DNA from 2 places in the Microbispora sp. H10949 genome. Region 2 is predicted to be linked to the other one. Evidence: riboswitches for the same ligand, from Rfam matches in the RefSeq annotation. Region 2 holds a riboswitch; the other holds the start of a gene.
The links. A riboswitch is a leader RNA that binds a small molecule or an ion and turns the genes downstream of it on or off. The one in region 2 is predicted to bind cobalamin.

Region 1 (9,907 bases), on a different contig from region 2:
ACGAGTCGCTGCGTGGCCCGGCCACCCTGGCGGACCGGCTGACCTGGCTGCGGCGCGACCCGGGAGGCTACCGGCCGCAGCCGTACGAGCAGCTGGCCGCCTACTACCGCAGGATCGGGCACGAGTCCGACGCCCGCCGGGTGCTGCTGGCCCGGCAGCGGGCGCGGCGCCGGACACTGCGGTTCCCGGGGCGGCTGTGGGGCCGGCTGCTCGACGGGCTGGTCGGGTACGGATACCGGCCCTGGCTGGCCGGTGTGTGGGCCGTGCTGCTCCTCGCGGCCGGCACGGCCGTGTTCGCGCGCTGGCAACCACACCAGATCGGGCTGGACGAGTCACGGCACTTCAGCGCCTTCGTCTACACCCTCGACCTGCTGGTCCCGGTGAGCCTGTTCGAGCAGCGCGGCGCCTGGGAGCCGGTCGGCTGGACCCAGTGGCTGGCGTACGGGCTGATCGCGGCGGGGTGGATCCTCGCCACCGCGCTGATCGCCGGCGGCACCCGCGTCCTGCGCGGCTCCCACGCCCCCTGACCCCGGCCCGGACGCTCGCCGGCCGAGGTCGTGCCGGGCACTCAGCGTACGGGGGTCTCGACGCGCAGGCGCGGCAGGCTCTCCGGGTGCTTCTCGCGGATGAACGTCACGAGGTGCTCGCGGATGTCGCACCGCAGGTCCCAGGCGCTGGCCGAGTCGGCCGCGCTCATCAGCGCGCGCAGCTCGACCAGCCCGTTCGCGGTGATGTCGGTGACCTGGAGCGTCCAGTCCTTCTGGTCCCACAGCGGGTTGTCGCGCAGCGCCCGGTACAGCTCGGCCCGCACCTCCTCCACCGGCACCGACCAGTCCACCAGGAGGTACACGCTGCCGAGGATGCGGCTCTCGTGCCGCGTCCAGTTCTGGAAGGGATGGCTGGTGAAGTGGGACACCGGCAGGATCAGCCTTCGCTCGTCCCAGAGGCGCAGCGCCACGTAGGTGAGGGTCAGCTCCTCGATACGGCCCCACTCGTCCTCCACCACGACCACGTCGTCAAGCCGCAGGGCGTCGCTGAAGGCGAGCTGCAGCCCGGCCAGCAGGTTGCCGAGCGTGGACTGGGCCGCGATGCCGCCCACCACGCCGGCGATCCCGGCGGAGGCCAGCAGCCCCGCGCCCAGGGCCCGCACCTGCGGGAAGGTGAACAGCATCGCGCCCAGCGCGATCACCACGACGACCGCCGCCGACACCCGGCGCACCAGCGCGATCTGGGTGCGGATGCGCCGGGCCCGGCGGTTGCGCTCGCCCTCGATCCGCGTGAGCCGGTCGAGCACCACGTCGGTCACCGCGTACGCCGCCTGGATCAGCAGCCAGGTCACGCAGGCGATCAGGAGCAGCGACAGCACCCGCTGGAAGCCGTGGGAGCCCGATCCCGGCATGTCCGGGTCGTAGACGGCCTTGACGGTGCCCACCACGGCCGAGGCGAAGCCCGGCCAGGTGCAGCGGCGCGCGAACGGCCCGGCGAGCGCCCATCGGTCGCCGATCAGCCGCGACCTGAGCACCCGCCGGACCAGCTCCACCGCCACGATCGCCGTCCCCACCGCGATCGCCAATGTCGCCCAGTTCCACGCTGCCGCTGTGACGGCGCCCCCGTTCGTCGTCATGGGGTTTCCTTTGCCCGGGATTGGAACCCCCTTAAACGGGATCAGAAGGCTTCGTCGAAGGCCACCTCTCCCTCGACGGCCACCTGGTAGGCCGAGACCCGCCGTTCGAAGAAGTTCGCCAGCTCCTGCACGTCCTGGAACTCCATGAACGGGAAGGGGTTGGCCGTGCCGTACCGCGCGGGCAGGCCGAGCCGGGCGAGCCGGCGGTCGGCGACGTACTCCAGGTAGCGGCGCATGTTGTCCGCGGTCATCCCGCCGGTGCCGTCGCCGCACAGGTCGCGGGCGAAGGCCAGCTCGGCGGCGACCGCCTCCTCCATCATCCGCACGACCCGGCCGGCCAGCTCGTCGTCGAACAGGTCCGGCTCCTCCCGGCGTACGGTGTCCACCACCTCGAAGGCGAACTCCATGTGCATGGACTCGTCGCGGAACACCCAGTTGGTGCCGGTGGCGAGGCCGCCCAGCAGCCCCCGGGAGCGGAACCAGTAGACGTAGGCGAAGGCGCCGTAGAAGAACAGCCCCTCGATGCAGGCGGCGAAGCAGACGAGGTTGAGCAGGAAGGCCCGCCGGTCCTCCCGCGTCTCCAGCCGCGACAGCTCGCTGATCGAGTCGATCCAGCGGAAGCAGAACTCGGCCTTGTCGCGGATCGAGGGGATGTGCTCCACGGCGGCGAACGCCTTCACCCGCTCGTCGTGGTCGGGCAGGTAGGTGTCCAGCAGGGTCAGGTAGAACTGGACGTGCACGGCCTCCTCGAACAGCTGGCGGCTCAGGTAGAGCCGGGCCTCGGGCGCGTTGACGTGCTGGTAGAGGTTCAGCACGAGGTTGTTGGCCACGATGGAGTCGCCGGTCGCGAAGAACGCCACCAGCCGGTTGATCAGGTGCCGCTCCCCCGGCTCCAGCGTCGCCAGGTCGGCGAGGTCGGAGGCGAGGTCGACCTCCTCGACGGTCCAGGTGTTCCTGATCGCCGCGCGGTACCTCTCGTAGAACCCGGGGTAGCGCATCGGGCGGAGGGTCAGGTCCATGCCCGGGTCGAGCAGCATCGTTCTCATTGGCACGCCTCGCAGATCTCGGGGTTCTCAAGGGAGCAGGCGACCGCCCCTTCATCGGGCACGGCGGGGGTGACGGCCGGCACGGTCGTCTGGGCGATCCTGGTCGCCGGGCGCGAGCGCAGGTAGTAGGTGGTCTTCAGGCCCGACCGCCAGGCGTAGGCGTACATCGACGAGAGCTTGCCGATCGTGGGCGCGGCCATGAAGAGGTTGAGCGACTGCGACTGGTCGACGTACGGCTGCCGCGCGGCCGCGAGGTCGACGAGCGCCTTCTGCGGCAGCTCCCAGGCGGTGCGGTAGAGCGCCTTGAGCTCGCCGGGGATCGCGGGGATGTCCTGGATCGAGCCGTCGTGGAGCTTGATCGCGTCGCGGATCGCCCGCGTCCACAGCCCGAGGGCCTGGAGGTCACGGACGAGGTACCGGTTGACCTGGAGGAACTCCCCCGACAGCGTCTCGCGTTTGAAGACGTTGGACACCTGCGGCTCGACGCACTCGTAGCAGCCCGCGATCGAGGCGATCGTGGCCGTCGGCGCGATCGCGACCAGCAGGGAGTTGCGCAGCCCGGTCTCCGCGATCCTCGCGCGCAGCGCCGCCCACTCCTCCGGGTGCGCCGGGGCGCACGGGTAGTGGTCGGGGTGCAGGACGCCGCCCGCCGCCCGCGTCTCCTCGTACGCCGGGTGGCGCCCGCGTTCGGCGGCCAGGCCGGCCGAGGTGCCGTACGCCGCGAGCGCGATCTCCTCGGCGATCCGGGTGGACAGCGCCAGCGCCTCCGGCGAGTCGAACGGCAGGCGCAGCGCGAAGAAGACGTCGGCGAGGCCCATGACGCCGAGGCCCACCGGCCGCCACCGCTCGTTGGCCGCCTCCGCCTCGGGGGTCGGGTAGAAGCCGAGGTCGATCGTGCGGTCGAGGAACCGTACGGCGGTGCGGACCGTGGCGCGCAGCCGGCCGAAGTCGACGGCGTCCCCCTCGGGGGTCAGGTGGGCGGCGAGGTTGACCGAGCCGAGGTTGCACACGGCGGTCTCCCCGTCGCTGGTGACCTCCAGGATCTCGGTGCACAGGTTGGACAGGTGGATGACGTTGCGCGGCAGCGCGGTCTGGTTGGAGGCGCGGTTGGCGGCGTCCTTGAAGGTCATCCAGCCGTTGCCGGTCTGGGCGAGGGTGCGCATCATCCGGGCGTAGAGGGTGCGGGCGGGCACCTGCCGGACGTACCGCCCGGAGGCCTCCAGTTCGCGATACCGGGCGTCGAACGCCTCGCCCCACAGGTCGGTCAGCTCGGGGGTCTCCTTGGGGTCGAACAGCGACCACACGCCGTCCGCCTCGACCCGGCGCATGAACTCGTCGGGCACCCAGTTGGCCAAATTGAGGTTGTGGGTGCGGCGCGACTCCTCGCCCGTGTTGTCGCGAAGCTCCAGGAACTCCTCGATGTCGGCGTGCCAGGTCTCCAGGTAGACGCAGGCGGCTCCCTTGCGCCTGCCTCCCTGGTTCACCGCCGCCACCGACGCGTCGAGCGTGCGCAGCCAGGGGACGATGCCGTTGGACAGGCCGTTGGTGCCCCGGATCAGCGACCCGCGCGAGCGCACTCGGGTCCAGGCGACGCCGATCCCGCCGGAGTACTTCGACAGCCGCGCCACCTGGCCGTACCGCTCGTAGATGCTCTCCAGTTCGTCGCGCGGCGAGTCGAGCAGGAAGCACGACGACAGCTGCGGGCGGCGCGCCCCGGAGTTGAACAGCGTCGGCGAGCTGGGCAGATAGGCGAGCGCGGACATCAGCCGGTACAGCTCGGCCGCCTCGCCGACGCTCGCCGACAGGCCGCAGGCCACGCGCAGCAGGAAGTGCTGCGGGCGTTCGAGCACCCGCCGCGTGACCGGATGCCGCAGCAGGTAGCGGTCGTAGACCGTGCGCAGCCCGAAGTACTCGAACCGGTCGTCGGCCGCCGGGTCGATCAGCGCGTCCAGCGCTTCGGCCTCGTCGGCCACGAACGCGGCGACGGCGTCGCCCAGCAGCCCGGCCGCGTGGGCGGCCGCGACCGACTCGGAGAAGGCGCGCACCCCCTGGCCCGCCGTCTCCTCCTCGATGACCCGGGCGAGCAGCCGCGCCGCCCGCCGGGAGTTGTCCGGGTCCGCGACGACCCCCGCCGCCGCCTCCTCGATGGCCCGCCAGACGTCCGCGGTCTCCTCCGCGCCGCGCGGCCCCGTGGCGGGGCGCGCGGGCGCGGAGACCGGGTCGGTGATCGTCATCGGTCGCCCTCTCCTCCTCGTCTCCTGACCCGGCCGGCCGGAGGGGAGGGGACGCCGCGGCGCACGCGTGCGACGGCACGGCCTGCGGGCGGCGGACCCTCCCTCGGGGCACGGCGCGGGCACGCGCGGTGACTCCGCGCGCGGTCGCGGGCAGGTCTTCGGGCTCGCGGGCGACCGGCGGGACACACGCCCGCCGGACCTACTGGCCGTCGCTTCCCGGTGCGCTCACGCACCAGTGCTCTGTGACGGCGGTCGTTCCCGCTCACCGCTGCGGGGCAGCCCCGGATTCCCACCGGGTTCCCTCTTGCCTCACCGAGGTGAACCAGCGACGCGATGGATCCTACATCTAGTGGGCGATCTCGCAAGCGGCCCTACAAGTTGTGTTGGTCACCGGATTCCGAGATCATCGAGAAGCAGGGCCGTACGACGCGCCTCGCCCGTGAGCCACTGCCGGAACTCCTCGCCGGCGAGCCACATCGGCGTCCAGCCGTTGCGCTCGCACAGGCGGAGCCAGGCGGGCGAGTCCGCGACGGCCCGGCACAGGCCGATCAGCGCGTCGCGCTCGCGGGCCGCCACCCCGAGGGGGGCGAGCAGGCCGGTCCAGTTCGCGTACGCCACCCGCACCCCCGACTCGGTCAGCGTGGGCGCGTCCAGGCCGGGCAGGCGCTCGGGAGCGGAGACGGCGAGCGGGCGCAGCCGCCCGGCCCTGACGTGGGCGGCGACGTCGCCGCGCCCGCCGAAGGCGAGCGCGGTCGTCCCCTCGGCCACCGCCGCGACGGCCCGCGCGGGGCTGTCGAAGGCCTCGTACGCCGCCGGCCGCGGATCGGCCCCGAGGCCCCGGGCGGTCAGGCCGAGCAGCAGGTGGCCGGGCCCGCGGTCGGGCCCGCCCGCCACCTTCACCCGCTCGGGGGTGCGCAGCAGGGCCGCCGCGACCTGCTCGAACGTGCGGTAACCCGAATCGGGGGAGGCCACCAGCACCTGCCACTCCCCCGCCAGCCTGGCCAGCGGCACGGTCCGGGCGGCGAACGGCCCCGCCTCATCGGGCGCGCGACCGAGCGCGCAGTCGGCCAGCAGGAGGGGGTCGGCGACCATCAGCCGGTCCGGCCGTCCGACGGCGAAGCGTCCGACGGCCGACGCGCCGCCGCCCCCGGCGTCCCGCGTGACCAGCACTCTGCCGGCCCAGCGGCGGGCCTCGATGAGGGACTTCAGGCTCCGGGCGACGCCGTCCCCCCAGCACTCCGGCGGGCCGGGGACGAGGAGGGAGATCTCCCCGAGGTACGGAGGCGCCGGGGTGCCGCATCCGCCCGCCAGGGCCAGGACCCCCAGTGCGAGAACCGTACGGCGTCGCATGCCGGCACCCTCCCCCCGAAGAGCCCCTTATGCGGACAGACTATGAGCAACCACCCCATCTCAGGACATAACGGACGTTACGGATGTGGCGATCGGCGGGTGGGCGGGCGCGGCGCTCATGTCGTCGGTGCCGATCGGAGGGCGCGGTGACAGATGCGCACCGTCCGGCACGCGTCCGCGACGCGAGCCGGACGGGACGTGGCGGAGCTACTCGACCGTCACGCTCTTGGCGAGGTTGCGGGGGCGGTCGACGTCGCGGCCGAGGGCGACGGCCGCGTGGTAGGCGAACAGCTGGAGCGGGATCGTGAGCAGGATGGGGTCCAGCTCCACCTCGTTCCTGGGCACCACGATGCAGTCGTCGGCCGCCTCGGAGGTGCGGTGGCCGACCATGAGGATGCGGCCGTGCCTCGCCCGGATCTCGCCGAGCGTGGTGAGGTTCTTGTCCAGCAGTTCGTCGTCCGGCACGACCGCGACGGTCGGCAGCTCGGGGCTGATCAGCGCCAGCGGGCCGTGCTTGAGCTCGCTCGCCGGGTACGCCTCCGCGTGGACGTAGGAGATCTCCTTGAGCTTCTGGGCGCCCTCGCGGGCCACGGGGTAGCCGCGGACCCGGCCGACGAACATCATGCCCGGCGCGTCGGCGTACTTCTTGGCCAGCTCCCTGATCCGGTCCTCCAGGGTGAGGATCTCCTTGATCTGCTCGGGCAGCCGCCGCAGGCCGTCGCAGATCCTGCGGCCGTCGGCCGGCGACAGGTCCCGTACGCGGCCGAGGTGCAGGGCGAGCAGCGCGAACGCCACGGCGGTGGAGGTGAACGCCTTGGTGGAGGCCACCGAGACCTCGGGCCCGGCGTGCAGGTAGATGCCGCCGTCTGTCTCCCGTGCGATGGCGCTGCCGACCGTGTTGACGATGCCGAGCACCCGGCCGCCCTTGCGCTTGAGCTCCTGCACGGCGGCGAGCGTGTCGTACGTCTCGCCCGACTGGCTGATGGCGACGTACAGCGTGTCAGGCTCGACGACCGGGCTGCGGTAGCGGAACTCCGAGGCCGGCTCGGCGTCGGCGGGGATGCGGGCCAGCTCCTCGATGAGCTGCGCGCCGATCTGCCCGGAGTAGTACGCGGACCCGCAGCCGATGATCTTCACGCGGCGGAAGGACCGGGTCTCGCGGGCGTCCATGTTGAGGCCGCCGAGGTGGGCGATGTGGAACCGGTCGTCGATGCGGCCGCGCAGGGTGCGGGCGACCGTGTCGGGCTGCTCGGAGATCTCCTTGAGCAGGTAGTGCTCGTAGCCGCCGTTGTCGTAGTGGCCGGCGTCCCAGTCGACCGTGAACGGCTCCTTGGCGGTCTCCCGGGCGTCGCTGGTGAACGTGTTGAACCCGTCGGCCTTGATGACCGCGAGCTCGCCGTCCTCCAGGTGGACGACCTGCCGGGTGTAGCGGATGAGCGCGGCGACGTCGGAGGCGGCGAACATCTCCTTCTCGCCGAGGCCGAGGACGATCGGGCTGCCATTGCGGGCGACCACGATCTCGCCGGGGCGCTGCGCGTCGACGACGGCGATGCCGTACGTCCCGACGACGCTCTTCAGCGCCCGCAGCACGGCCTCCCGCAGCGAGTCGGTCTCCTTGACCATCCGCCCGACGAGGTGGGAGAGCACCTCGCTGTCGGTCTCGCTCTCGAACTTCACGCCCTCGCCCTCCAGGCGGCGGCGCAGCTCGTCGGCGTTCTCGATGATGCCGTTGTGCACGACGGCGATCCGCTGCTCCTGGTCGAGGTGCGGGTGCGCGTTCACGTCACTGGGCGCGCCGTGGGTGGCCCACCGGGTGTGCCCGATCCCGATCGTGCCCTTGAACTTCGCGGGCACCGCCGCCGCCAGGTCGGCGACCCGGCCCTTGACCTTGCGCGTCTTGAGACTCCTGGAGTTCACGACGGCGAGGCCTGCCGAGTCGTAGCCCCGGTACTCCAGCCGCTGGAGACCTTCGAGCAGGATGGGCGCCGCATCCTTCGGCCCGACGTAAGCGACGATTCCGCACATAACCGCTCCTATCCGTAAACGATCCTCCGGAGCTGGCGCAGGGTCAGCTCCGGTGCCGCGACACGCCTTCCCGCGAGCTCGGCGGAGATCCTGGGGAAGATCTGGTCGTTGGTCAGCCCCCTCGACTTGAGTTCGCCGTGGCGGCGCCGCACGTACTCTTCCGCGGGCTCGCCGAAGTACGCCAGGACGTCGGCCACCACGCGGGCCGCCTCACCCGGACCCAGCGAGGTGGTCCGGGTGAGATGGCCGATCAGATCCTCGAAGGGATGCCGTGCCGTGGACACAGAGCAGGACCCTAACGCAGCGCGGATGCCGACTAACAAGTTTCTTGCCCGTTTTCGGGCAGGATCAGTCTCAAAGCTCGCCCGCGCCGGGTGGTACGGCGTCTTGCTAGAAGAGCCGTAGAGCACACCTTCCTCGTCCCTGCGCGCCGGACCCGCGACCTGGAAGTTCGGCCGCCCTGTGCAGCGGCCAGCCGTTATCGACGACACAGCGGGCCACGCCCAGGCGTGCGAGTTCGGTCAGCGGCGCGTTGTCGTTGGGTATGAGGGCCATTCTGGTTGGCGTGCACACGGCGCAATCCACAACAGACGCACCGGGCAGGCAGTACACCTGTCCCGCCATCTGCAACCGTGACATCATCCGCTCCTGATTCCTGCGGGCGGACGACCGCCATATGCCGACTACAACTCCCCCACTCCCCGTCCGTCACTCATGACAACCACCCCCGGGTGGACCGTACGCGCGACCAGGACAGCTCAAGGACAGGGTTCCTTTTTGCGACATGGCCACATGTCAACGATCCACAGCGATCGCACATTCTGATTCTTCTTGAATCGTCGGACAATTTGCGGTGACGCTTGCTGGATGAGGCCATATATCCGGCCCTCCTTCGCGATGGCGCGAAGAGAGTCCAGAGAGAGGCCGAACTTGTTCAAGATGATCCTGTCACGCTCGGTCAACTGATCAACCCATGCCCGAAAAGTACCTATCGAGGAATTGCTGTCACAGGCACGTCGCGTAGGGGGAGCGGGACACTCAATATCGCCTCCCCAGTATATCGGCCGGCTGCCTCCAGATCCCCGCGAAAGAAAATAGCGGTCAGATTGATAATCCCAAGCGAGATCCCTCTCGCCTAGCGGGTTTTTGAGCTCTACTACCGTCCTCACCCGAATGCCCGCCGGTAAACGAGGTAGCACCCAGTCACTGTCGTCCCCTACGCCTCGACCGAAGTATCTGAGCGTACTGTCTAGCCTGCTGAAGGGAATCTTTGATACCTCAGTGACATTTCCGCTGCGGTCCAGAGTGACCACCAGAGGATAGTCGATGTCCATGACCGGCGTCCCGGTCTGGTAGTATCCCGACCACTCCTCTCCGGCCACCCTGAATTCATATCCACCCGGAATCTGCCGCAGCCTGGAGTCACTGACCCGCAAAGGCGTGCCGGGATTACTGATTACGACGGCACCGCGGAGAACAGTCGCCAGATGTGCGAGCGAAATGTTCCTGCTTGCTTGAGCGGATTGCTTCGAGGTTGCTTCGCACGCGAGAGTCATGGCTGCGACGACCAAAACCGATATGCAGACCCTGATGCACTTCATGACTGTTCCCATCTCAGGCGTAACGCG
Region 2 (9,907 bases):
TCATGCGTCCTGCATACCGCATCCGGCCGCGGAGCGACGTCCGCGGCCGGGTACGGAGACAGGTGCGGGGACAGGGACAGTTCAGGCGGGTGCGGCGAAGTCCTCGGGCCCGAACAGCCGCAGCACGTCCGCCTCGCCCTCCCATCCAGGCCACAGGTCGCGGTGCAGCTTCAGGAAGCGGGTGGCCCATTCCACGGCCTCCTCCTTGCTCCGCACCTCGTACAGCGCGTAGCTGATCAGCTCCTTGGCCTCGGCGAACGGCCCGTCGCTGACGACCAGCCGGCCGCCGGCGACCTCGACTCTCGCCCCCTCGGCGCTGCCCGCCAGGCCGCTGGTGTCGAGCAGGGTCCCGGCCTCGGTGGCCTCCTGGCCGAGTTTGACGATGGCCTCCATGAGGTCGGCCGGCGGCGGCCCGTCGGGCTGGGCGGCGACCTTGAGGGTGACCAGGTATCGCATCGTGAACTGCCTTTCTCTAGAAAATTGAGGGTGGAAGGTCAGGCGGCTTCGCGGGACAGGTCCAGCGACACCAGCGACAGCCAGGTCCAGACCGCCACGATGCCGGCGACGAACATCAGGTTCGTCCAGGCGGCGCCGCCGCCGGCCGCGATGCCGGCGAACGAGCCGAGGAACAGGATGCCCGTGACACGGGAGTGCAGGGCGCTGCCGCCGCGACCCTCACGGGCCTGCCGCGAGGCGACGACGTGGCAGGCCGCCGCCATGCACAGGAACCCGACGCCCCCGACCGCCATGTGCAGGGTCCCCGAGAGGGTGACGGCTCCCGGCCCCTCCGGGGTGCCGGCGGGGAAGCCCATGGCGGGGTCGGCGGGGAAGATCGCCGCGCCGATCATGCTCGCGCCGAAGACGCCGACCAGGATCGGCGCCCACCGGGCTGCCCGTCCGGGCGCCAGGGCGCGGCGCAGGCCGACGGCGGCGGCGATCGTGGCCAGGCCGGTGAGGACGAAGTTGGCCGTCTGGATCCAGCCGAGATCGCCGTTGGCGAGGTAGCTCCACGGATGGCGGGCCAGGTCGAATCCCTCCCGGGTGAGCGCCTGGGCCATGGCGACGGTCACGTACGAAGGACCGGCGACGACGCCGCAGCCGAGGAGCAGGCGCTGGGCGGAGACCGGCCGGGAGAAGGCGATCTGGGTCATGGTGGTCGTCACCTCGTGTCGGCGGGGCCGGCCCGTCCGGCCCTCTGGACACGCTGCGAACGAGCCGGGCCGGTTTCGACACGCGTCCAGAAGATTTTTCAAGATTTTTCCTGACCCGCGCTCACGGCGCGGATCGGGCTTTCTCCGCGGCCCTTCCGGCATCCCTGGATCGGGCCGTTCTCGCGGCCCTTCAGGCAGCACTGTCCCGTGTTCCGGCCGGGACGTCACACTTGCCCCCCGCCGGTCCTCTCAAGAGTCATGACCGTTCCCGTACGCGTACAGTGGGCGAGCCGTCGTCCGACGGCTCGTCGCCACGAATGAGCCTTCGATGCCGACCGCCTATGTCGTCACCGCTCTGGTGACCATCGCCTTCAACACGTTCTCCGGGGTCGCGGCCATGACCCGGCTCGCGCCGATCATGCGTACCCTCGGCCCCGCGCTCGCCCGAGCCGGCGTTCCGGAGTCGTGGCTGGTCTGGCCGATCGGCGCGCTCAAGGCCCTGGGCGCGCTGGGACTCGCGCTCGGGCTGCTCGGCGTGCCCCTCGTCGGCACGGCCGCCGCCGCGGGCCTCGTCCTCTACTTCGTCTGCGCCCTCTACACCCATCTGCGCGTCCGCGACTTCTCCCCCCAGTTCTTCCTGGCGGTCGTGTTCCTCGTCCTGGCGGTCGCCACACTGGCGCTCGATCCCGCCCTCGTGCTGCACCTGTCCCGGCGAGGAGTCGCATGATGGGCGAAACCCCCGCGGCCGAGGCGTTCGCCGGCCACCGCGAGTTGCTGTTCTCCATCGTTTACAACATGCTCGGCACGGTCGGCGACACCGAGGACGTGCTCCAGGAGACCTGGCTGGCGTGGGCGGCACGGGACGTGACCGGCATCGCCAACCCCCGGGCGTACCTGGTGCGGGTCGCGGTCAACCAGGCCCTCGCCCACCAGAGCGCGTTGCGCCGGCGCAAGGAGACCTACCTGGGCCCGTGGCTGCCGGAACCGCTGGTCACCGGTCCCGACGCCGCCGAGCCCGCCGTACGCGGGGAGTCGGTGTCGATCGCGCTGCTGGTGGTCCTGGAGACTCTAACCCCGCTGGAGCGGGCCGTGTTCGTCCTGCACGAGGTGTTCGCCTACCGGCACACCGAGATCGCCGCCATGCTCGATCGCGGCCCGGCCGCGATCCGGCAGATCGCCCACCGGGCGCGCGAGCACGTGCAGGCGCGGCGCCCGCGCGCCCGGGTCGACCGGCGTACGCACCGGGAGGTGACCGAGCGCTTCGTCGCGGCGGCGTTCGGCGGTGACCTGCCCGCGCTGATGGAGATGCTCGCGCCCGACGTCGTCCTGTGGCCCGACGGCGGCGGCAGGTCGGCGGTGGGCGGGCCGCGGCCGGTCCGCGGCCGCGACAAGGTCGCCCGGGTGGTCGTGGCCAACGCGCGCGGCGGCGTGGACGTCCGGTATCACCAGGTCAACGGCGACCCCTCGGTGGTGGTCTTCGCCGAGGACGCGCCCCTCGCGGTGATGGTGCTCGATCTCGAAGCCGGCGGGGAGCAGGTGCGCGACATCTACGTGGTCAGCAACCCCGACAAGCTCGGATCCGTCCCCGGCCACGCCGCCGAGGGAGGCTCGGAACCCCCCTCGCGACGCTCCTGACGGTTCTCCAGCACCAGGGATCACTCGTTTCGAGATGAGCCACGACAGCCCCTTCGTGCTCTCGATAGAGTTGGAGCTCTGCTCGCCCCTCCACGAAAGGCCAGAGATCACCAGTGGCTGATTCGTTCGTTCACCTGCATGTTCACACCGAGTACTCCATGCTGGACGGAGCGGCGAAGATCGGCAAGCTGGCCCAGCGGGCGGCAGAGCTGGGCATGCCCGCGATCGCGATGAGCGACCACGGCAACATGTTCGGCGCCTACGAGTTCCAGTCGAAGATGAAGTCGGCCGGGGTCAAGCCGATCATCGGCATCGAGGGGTACGTCAGCCCCGAATCCCGCCACTACAAGCAGCCGGTGTTCTGGGGAGAGCCCCACCAGCGCAAGTCCGACGAGCGCACCGGCCTCGGCGGTGACGTGTCGGCCAGCGGCACCTATCTGCACAAGACGATGTGGGCGGTCAACGCCCAGGGTCTGCGGAACCTGTTCAGGATCTCGTCGCTGGCCTCCCTCGAAGGCCACATGAAGAAGTACCCCCGCATGGACGACGACCTGTTCGAGCAGTACCACGAGGGGATCGTCGCCACCACGGGCTGCCCGTCCGGCGCGGTGCAGACGCGGCTCCGGCTCGGGCAGTACGACAAGGCACTGGAACACGCCGCCAAGTACCAGGAGATCTTCGGGCGGGACAACTACTTCCTGGAGATCATGGACCACGGGGGGATCCCGATCGAGACGGGGGTCCGCGAGGACCTGCTGCGGATCGGCAAGACCCTCGGCATCCCGCCCCTGGTCACCAACGACTCCCACTACGTCACCGAGGACCAGTCCAAGGCCCACGACGCGCTGCTCTGCGTCGGCACGAACTCCCTGCTCAGCGATCCCAGCCGGTTCCGCTTCTCCGGCAACGGCTACTACGTGCGCACCGCCGAGGAGATGTGGGCGCTCGACCCGGGCTCCGACCTGTGGGCCGAGGGCTGCAAGAACACGCTGCTGATCGCCGAGCGGGTCGAGCCGTACGACGAGGTGTTCGCCCACCGCGACCTCGCGGCCAAGTTCCCGGTCCCCGAAGGGGAGACCGAGATGAGCTGGCTGCGCAAGGAGGCGCACAGCGGCGCGGTGCGACGCTACGGCGACCCCGTGCCGGCCGAGGTGCTGGAGCGCATCGAGTACGAGCTCGGCGTCATCGAGGGCATGGGCTTTCCCGGCTACTTCCTCGTCGTCGCGGACATCTGCCGCTACGCCCGGGAGAGCGGCATCTGGCTCGGCCCGGGCCGAGGATCGGCCACCGGGTCGATGGTGGCCTACGTCACCGGGATCACCGAGCTCGACCCCATCGAGCACTCCCTGCTGTTCGAGCGGTTCCTGAACCCCGAACGCATCTCCATGCCCGACGTCGACCTCGACTTCGACGAGCGTAGGCGCGGTGACATGATCCGTTATGTCACGGAGAAGTATGGCGAGGACAACGTCTCGCTGATCATCACGTACATGACGATCAAATCGAAGGCGGCGGTCAAGGACGCGGCTCGCGTCCTGGGCTACCCCTTCCCGGTGGGCGAGAAGATCACCAAGGCGTTCCCGCCGGCCGTCATGGGCAAGGAGATCCCGCTCACCGGCATCTTCGACGAGAAGCACCCCCGGTTCGCCGAGGCGACCGAGCTGCGGAAGCTCTACGAGGAAGACTCCGACGTCAAGCAGGTCATCGACACCGCGCTCGGCCTCGAAGGACTGACCCGGGGCACCGGCGTCCACGCGGCGGGCGTCATCCTGTCGTCGCAGCCGCTGATCGACGTCATGCCGATCTTCATGCGCCCGGACGACGGCGCCCGCATCACCGGCTTCGACGGGCCCAGCTCCGAGTCCATGGGCGCCCTGAAGATGGACTTCCTGGGCCTGCGGAACCTGACCGTCATCGGCGACGCGGTGCAGAACGTGAAGGACAACCGCGGCCTCGACCTGGACATGCTCAGCCTCGCGCTGGACGACAAGAAGACCTACGAGCTGCTGGCGCGCGGCGACACGCTCGGCGTGTTCCAGCTCGACAGCTCGATGATGCGGGACCTCACCAAGCTGATCGCCCCGACCCGGTTCGAGGACATCTCGTCCATCCTGGCCCTGGGCCGCCCCGGCCCGATGGGGGCGAACGCGCACGTCAACTACGCGCTGCGCAAGGCCGGGCAGCAGGAGATCACCCCGATCCACCCCTCGCTCAAGGAAGTGCTCGACCCGATCCTCGGCACCACCTACCACCTGGTGGTCTACCAGGAGCAGGTCATGGCCATCGCCCAGCAGTTGGCCGGCTACACCCTCGGTGGCGCCGACATCCTGCGCCGGGCGATGGGCAAGAAGAAGAAGGAGGAGATGGACAAGCAATGGGCCACCTTCTCCTCCGGCATGGTCGCCAAGGGCTACACCGAGGAAGCGGCGAAGGCCGTCTGGGACGTGCTGGAGCCGTTCAGCTCCTACGGCTTCAACAAGTCCCACACCGCCGGCTACGGACTCGTCTCCTACTGGACGGCCTACCTCAAGGCCAACTACCCGGCCGAGTACATGGCCGCCCTGCTGACCTCGGTCGGCACGAACAAGGACCGCATGGCGCTCTACCTGGCCGAGTGCCGCCGGATGAAGCTCAAGGTCCTGCCGCCCGACGTCAACGAGTCGGGCCTGCGCTTCTCCGCCGTCGGGGAGGACGTCCGCTTCGGACTGGGCGCGATCCAGAACGTCGGGGAGAACGCCATCAAGGGCATCATCTCCGCGCGCCGCGAGAAGGGCGCCTACACCGACTTCAACGACTTCCTGACCAAGGTCCCCCAGGTCGTCTGCAACAAGCGCACCATTGAATCCCTGATCAAAGCCGGAGCGTTCGACGGCCTTGGGCACACCCGCCAGGGGCTGATCCAGATCCACGACCAGGCCGTGGACGCCGTGATCGACGTCAAGCGCAAGGAGGCCCTCGGCCAGGACTCGCTGTTCGGCGCGTTCGACGACGACAGCGGGGCGGGCAGCGTCTTCCACATCTCCGTTCCCGAAGGGGAATGGGACAAGAAGACGAAGCTGTCCTTCGAACGGGAGATGCTCGGCCTCTACGTCTCCGATCACCCGCTCAACGGCGCCGAACGCATCCTCGAACGCAACCGGGACCTGACCATCGCCCAGGTGCTGGACGGCCAGGCCGGGGCGGGGAACGTCCGCATCGCCGGCATCATCTCCGGCGTCGACAAGAAGGTCACCAAGAAGGGCGACGTCTGGGCCATCCTCAAGATCGAGGACCACGACGGCTCCATCGAGGTGCCCTGCTTCCCGCAGACCTACCAGCTGTACGGCACCAACCTCGCCCCCGACCTGGTCGTCGCCGTCACCGGCCGGATCCGCTCACGCGGCGACGGCGACGAGGCGACCATCTCCTTCAACGCCACCGACATCACGTTCCTCGACATCTCCGGCATCCAGGACGACGGCCGCGAACCCATCGTGATCGCCCTCCGCGAGGAGCGCGTCAACAGGGAGCTCGTCCACGAGCTCAAGCGGATCCTGACCGTCCACCCCGGCGAGACCCCCGTCCGGCTGCGTGTGGAGCGGCTCAACCGGAAGATCAACGTCGTGGAGCTGCCCGACTACGCGGTGAACATCAACAACGGGGCGTTCGCCGGCGACATCAAGGTCCTCCTGGGGGCGAACGCGCTCGTCGTGCCCTGACCGGAATTTCCCGTACGGTCCCCCGGCCGTATGCTGTCCGGCTTGTGAAGGGTGGACTGCTGGTCGCGGGGACCACGTCGGATGCCGGGAAGAGCGTGGTCACCGCCGGGATCTGCCGGTGGCTGGCCCGGCGGGGCGTGCGGGTCGCGCCGTTCAAGGCGCAGAACATGTCGCTCAACTCCTACGTGACCGCCGACGGCGCGGAGATCGGGCGGGCGCAGGCCGTGCAGGCGGCCGCCTGCGGGCTGGAGCCGACGGCCGACATGAACCCGATCCTGCTCAAGCCGGGCAGCGATCGGCGTAGCCAGGTCGTCGTACGCGGCCGGCCCGTCGCCGACGTGGACGCCATGGAGTACGGGGCCCGGCGGGACGAGCTGCGGGCCGTCGCCGTCGAGTCGTACCGGCGGCTGGCCCGCGAGTTCGACGTGGTGGTCTGCGAAGGCGCGGGCTCTCCGGCCGAGATCAACCTCCGGGCCGGGGACATCGCGAACATGGGCCTGGCCCGGGCGGCCGGGCTGCCGGTGGTCGTGGTCGGAGACATCGACCGCGGCGGGGTCTTCGCGCACATGTACGGCACGGTCGCGCTGCTGGACGCCGCCGACCAGGCGCACATCTCGGGCTTCATCGTGAACAAGTTCCGGGGCGCGCGAGAGCTGCTCGCGCCCGGGCTGGACATGATCGAGGGACTGACCGGGCGCCGCGTCTACGGCGTGCTGCCCTGGCTCGACGGGCTCTGGATGGACGTCGAGGACTCCCTGTCGCTCGACACCCGGCCGCTCGACACCCGGCCACGGGGCGCGGCGGCGGCCGGTGGTGCGCTGCGGGTGACGGTCGTGCGGTATCCGCGGATCTCGAACTTCACCGACGTGGACGCGCTGGCCGCCGAGCCGGGGGTCGTGGTCACGTTCGCCACGTCCCCGGCCGAGTGCGCGGAGGCCGACCTGCTGGTCCTGCCCGGTTCGCGGGCCACCGTGAGCGACCTCGCCTGGTTGCGGGAGACCGGGATCGCCGATGTCGTCGCCGGGAGAACGGGACCGGTGCTCGGCGTCTGCGGGGGCTACCAGATGCTCGCCCGTACCATCACCGACCAGGTCGAGTCGGGCGCCGGCACGGTCGCCGGGCTGGGACTGCTCCCGGCCGACGTCGTGTTCGCCGCCGAGAAGACGCTCGGGCGGCCGAGCGGCGAGGCGTACGGGCATCCCGTGGAGGCGTACGAGATCCACCACGGGATCGTGACGCGCGACGCGGGCGAGGAGTTCCTCGACGGCTGCCGGGTGGGGAACGTGTGGGGCACCACCTGGCACGGAGCGCTGGAGAACGACGGGTTCCGGCGGGCGTTCCTCGGTGAGGTGGCGCGGGCGGCGGGACGCGAGTTCCACGCCGGCCCCGGCGTCTCCTTCGCGGCGCTGCGGGAGGCACGGCTGGACGCGCTCGGGGACCTCGTCGAGCGGAACGTCGACACCGCCGCGTTGCTCGCGCTCATCGCGGGCGGGCCGCCCTCAGGACTCCGGGTCCTGCCGCCCGGCGCGGCCTGAGGTTGTTGACGCTGATTGTCCGGAACGGGTACCGTCCGGAAGGTTTCGCGGTGACCAAGGGAAATCCGGTGAGATGCCGGTGCGGTCGCGCCACTGTATCCGGGGCATGGACCCCGGGAGCCAGGTCGCTTGGCCACCGTGACCTCGTCTGCCGGGACGCGTCATCCCTGAGGAGGCCCTTGTGAGCGACCTTCGCCCCGTCGAGCACCAGCCGCGCGGCTGAGCCGTGCTGTTCATCCGTCAGGCGGGTACGCCCGGTGCCCGGCGTGCCTGCTTCCCCATGCCCGAGGAACCCGATCCGTCGGGACTCGCCCAGGCCACGGCACAGGCCGCCGTGCTGGGCGTGCCCGGCGACGCGCTCGTCTTCGCCGCGCCGTGGGCCGCCGCCGTGGCGACCGCCCGGGCCGCGTCGGGCCGGGAACCCGTCGTGGCCGGCGCGCTCGCCGAGGCCGATTACGGGGCCTGGGCGGGCCGGCCGTTCGCGGAGGTGGCCGCGGCGGACCCCGCGGGGCTCGGCGCGTGGCTGACCGACCCTTGGGCGGTCCCCCATGGCGGGGAGAGCCTCGCCGGCATGGGCGAACGGGTGGCCGCGTGGATGGAGTCGCTCCGCGCGGACGCCGCCCGTGTGGTCGCCGTCTGCGACGCCGGGCCCATCCGGGCCGCGCTCGCGCACGCGCTCGGCCTGACCGCGACACGGGCCGCGGCCTTCGACGTCGCGCCGTTGTCCCACACCGGACTGGCCGCCGGGAACGGCGGCTGGCGGATCACGTACGTCAACCGGAAGGCCGCACCGTGAACCCTGCCTATCCCTTCAGCGCCGTCGTCGGGCTCGACGACCTGAAGCTGGCGCTGGTGCTGAACGCGGTCTCGCCCCGGGCCGGCGGCGTCCTGGTACGCGGGGAGAAGGGCACCGCGAAGTCCACCATCGTCCGCGCGCTGGCCGCGCAGTTGCCCCCGGTCGCCGTGGTGGCGGGGTGCCGGTTCCACTGCGATCCGGCGGCGCCCGATCCGGGGTGTCCCGACGGGCCGCACGAGCCGGACGCCGCGTGGGTCCGGCGGCCAGCGTCGCTCGTGGAGCTTCCGGTGGGAGCCTCGGAGGATCGGCTGGCCGGGTCGCTGGACCTGGAGCGAGCGCTGACCGAAGGGGTCAAGGCCTTCGAACCCGGCCTGCTCGCGGCGGCCCATCGGGGCGTCCTGTACGTGGACGAGGTGAACCTCCTGCACGACCATCTGGTGGACCTGCTGCTCGACGCGGCGGCGCTCGGGGTCTGCTACGTGGAGCGCGAGACCGTCTCGGTACGGCATGCCGCGCGGTTCCTGCTCGTCGGAACCATGAATCCGGAGGAAGGGGAGCTCCGCCCGCAGTTGCTCGACCGGTTCGGGCTGACCGTCGAGGTGCGGGCGACCCGGGAGCCCGGCGAACGGGCGGAGGTCGTCCGGCGGCGGTTCGCGTTTGACGCCGATCCCGAGGGGTTCGCGGCTCGATGGGCTCCGGAGGAGGCCGCGCTCGCCGGGCGGATCGCGCGGGCCCGGGCCGCCCTTCCGGCGGTACGGCTGCCCGACGCTCGGCTACGGCAGATCACGGCCGTCTGCGCGGGTTTCGAGGTGGACGGTCTGCGGGCCGATCTCGTCACCGCTCATGCCGCTGTGGCGCACGCCGCCTGGCAGGGGCGGGACGTGGTGACCCGGGAGGACGTCCGGGTGGCGGCCCGGCTGGCGTTGCCGCACCGCCGTCGCCGCGATCCGTTCGACGCGCCCGGCCTGGACGAACGGCTTCTCGACGACCTGCTGGACCAGACCGAGCCCGACGGCCCCGACGACCCGGATGACCCGGAGGACCGTGAGTGGCCCGGGCGGCCGGAGGGCCCCGACGGCCCCGGCGGCCCCG

Region 1: linked by a shared signal. The riboswitch ahead of HHX40_RS09440 (ribonucleoside-diphosphate reductase subunit alpha) and the one ahead of HHX40_RS23245 (histidine phosphatase family protein) in region 2 are both predicted to bind cobalamin.

Annotation. Positions count from the first base shown of each region.
Region 1 covers NZ_JABBWZ010000003.1:438,371-448,277, reverse strand. Annotated here, with positions in the region: gene HHX40_RS09455 (hypothetical protein) at 1-527, shown strand, start outside; gene HHX40_RS09450 (mechanosensitive ion channel family protein) at 569-1,624, opposite strand; gene HHX40_RS09445 (ribonucleotide-diphosphate reductase subunit beta) at 1,666-2,670, opposite strand; gene HHX40_RS09440 (ribonucleoside-diphosphate reductase subunit alpha) at 2,667-4,904, opposite strand; cobalamin riboswitch at 5,036-5,246, opposite strand; gene HHX40_RS09435 (Bug family tripartite tricarboxylate transporter substrate binding protein) at 5,292-6,254, opposite strand; gene glmS (glutamine--fructose-6-phosphate transaminase (isomerizing)) at 6,462-8,279, opposite strand; gene HHX40_RS09425 (hypothetical protein) at 8,288-8,563, opposite strand; partial or broken gene HHX40_RS37595 (IS481 family transposase) at 8,730-8,834, opposite strand.
Region 2 covers NZ_JABBWZ010000009.1:35,689-45,595, forward strand. Annotated here, with positions in the region: gene HHX40_RS23210 (RNA polymerase sigma factor) at 1-4, opposite strand, end outside; gene HHX40_RS23215 (YciI family protein) at 82-456, opposite strand; gene HHX40_RS23220 (DUF998 domain-containing protein) at 495-1,151, opposite strand; gene HHX40_RS23225 (DoxX family protein) at 1,480-1,878, shown strand; gene sigJ (RNA polymerase sigma factor SigJ) at 1,875-2,786, shown strand; gene dnaE (DNA polymerase III subunit alpha) at 2,900-6,484, shown strand; gene HHX40_RS23240 (cobyric acid synthase) at 6,529-8,019, shown strand; adenosylcobalamin (AdoCbl) riboswitch at 8,052-8,199, shown strand; gene HHX40_RS23245 (histidine phosphatase family protein) at 8,300-8,815, shown strand; gene HHX40_RS23250 (VWA domain-containing protein) at 8,812-9,907, shown strand, end outside.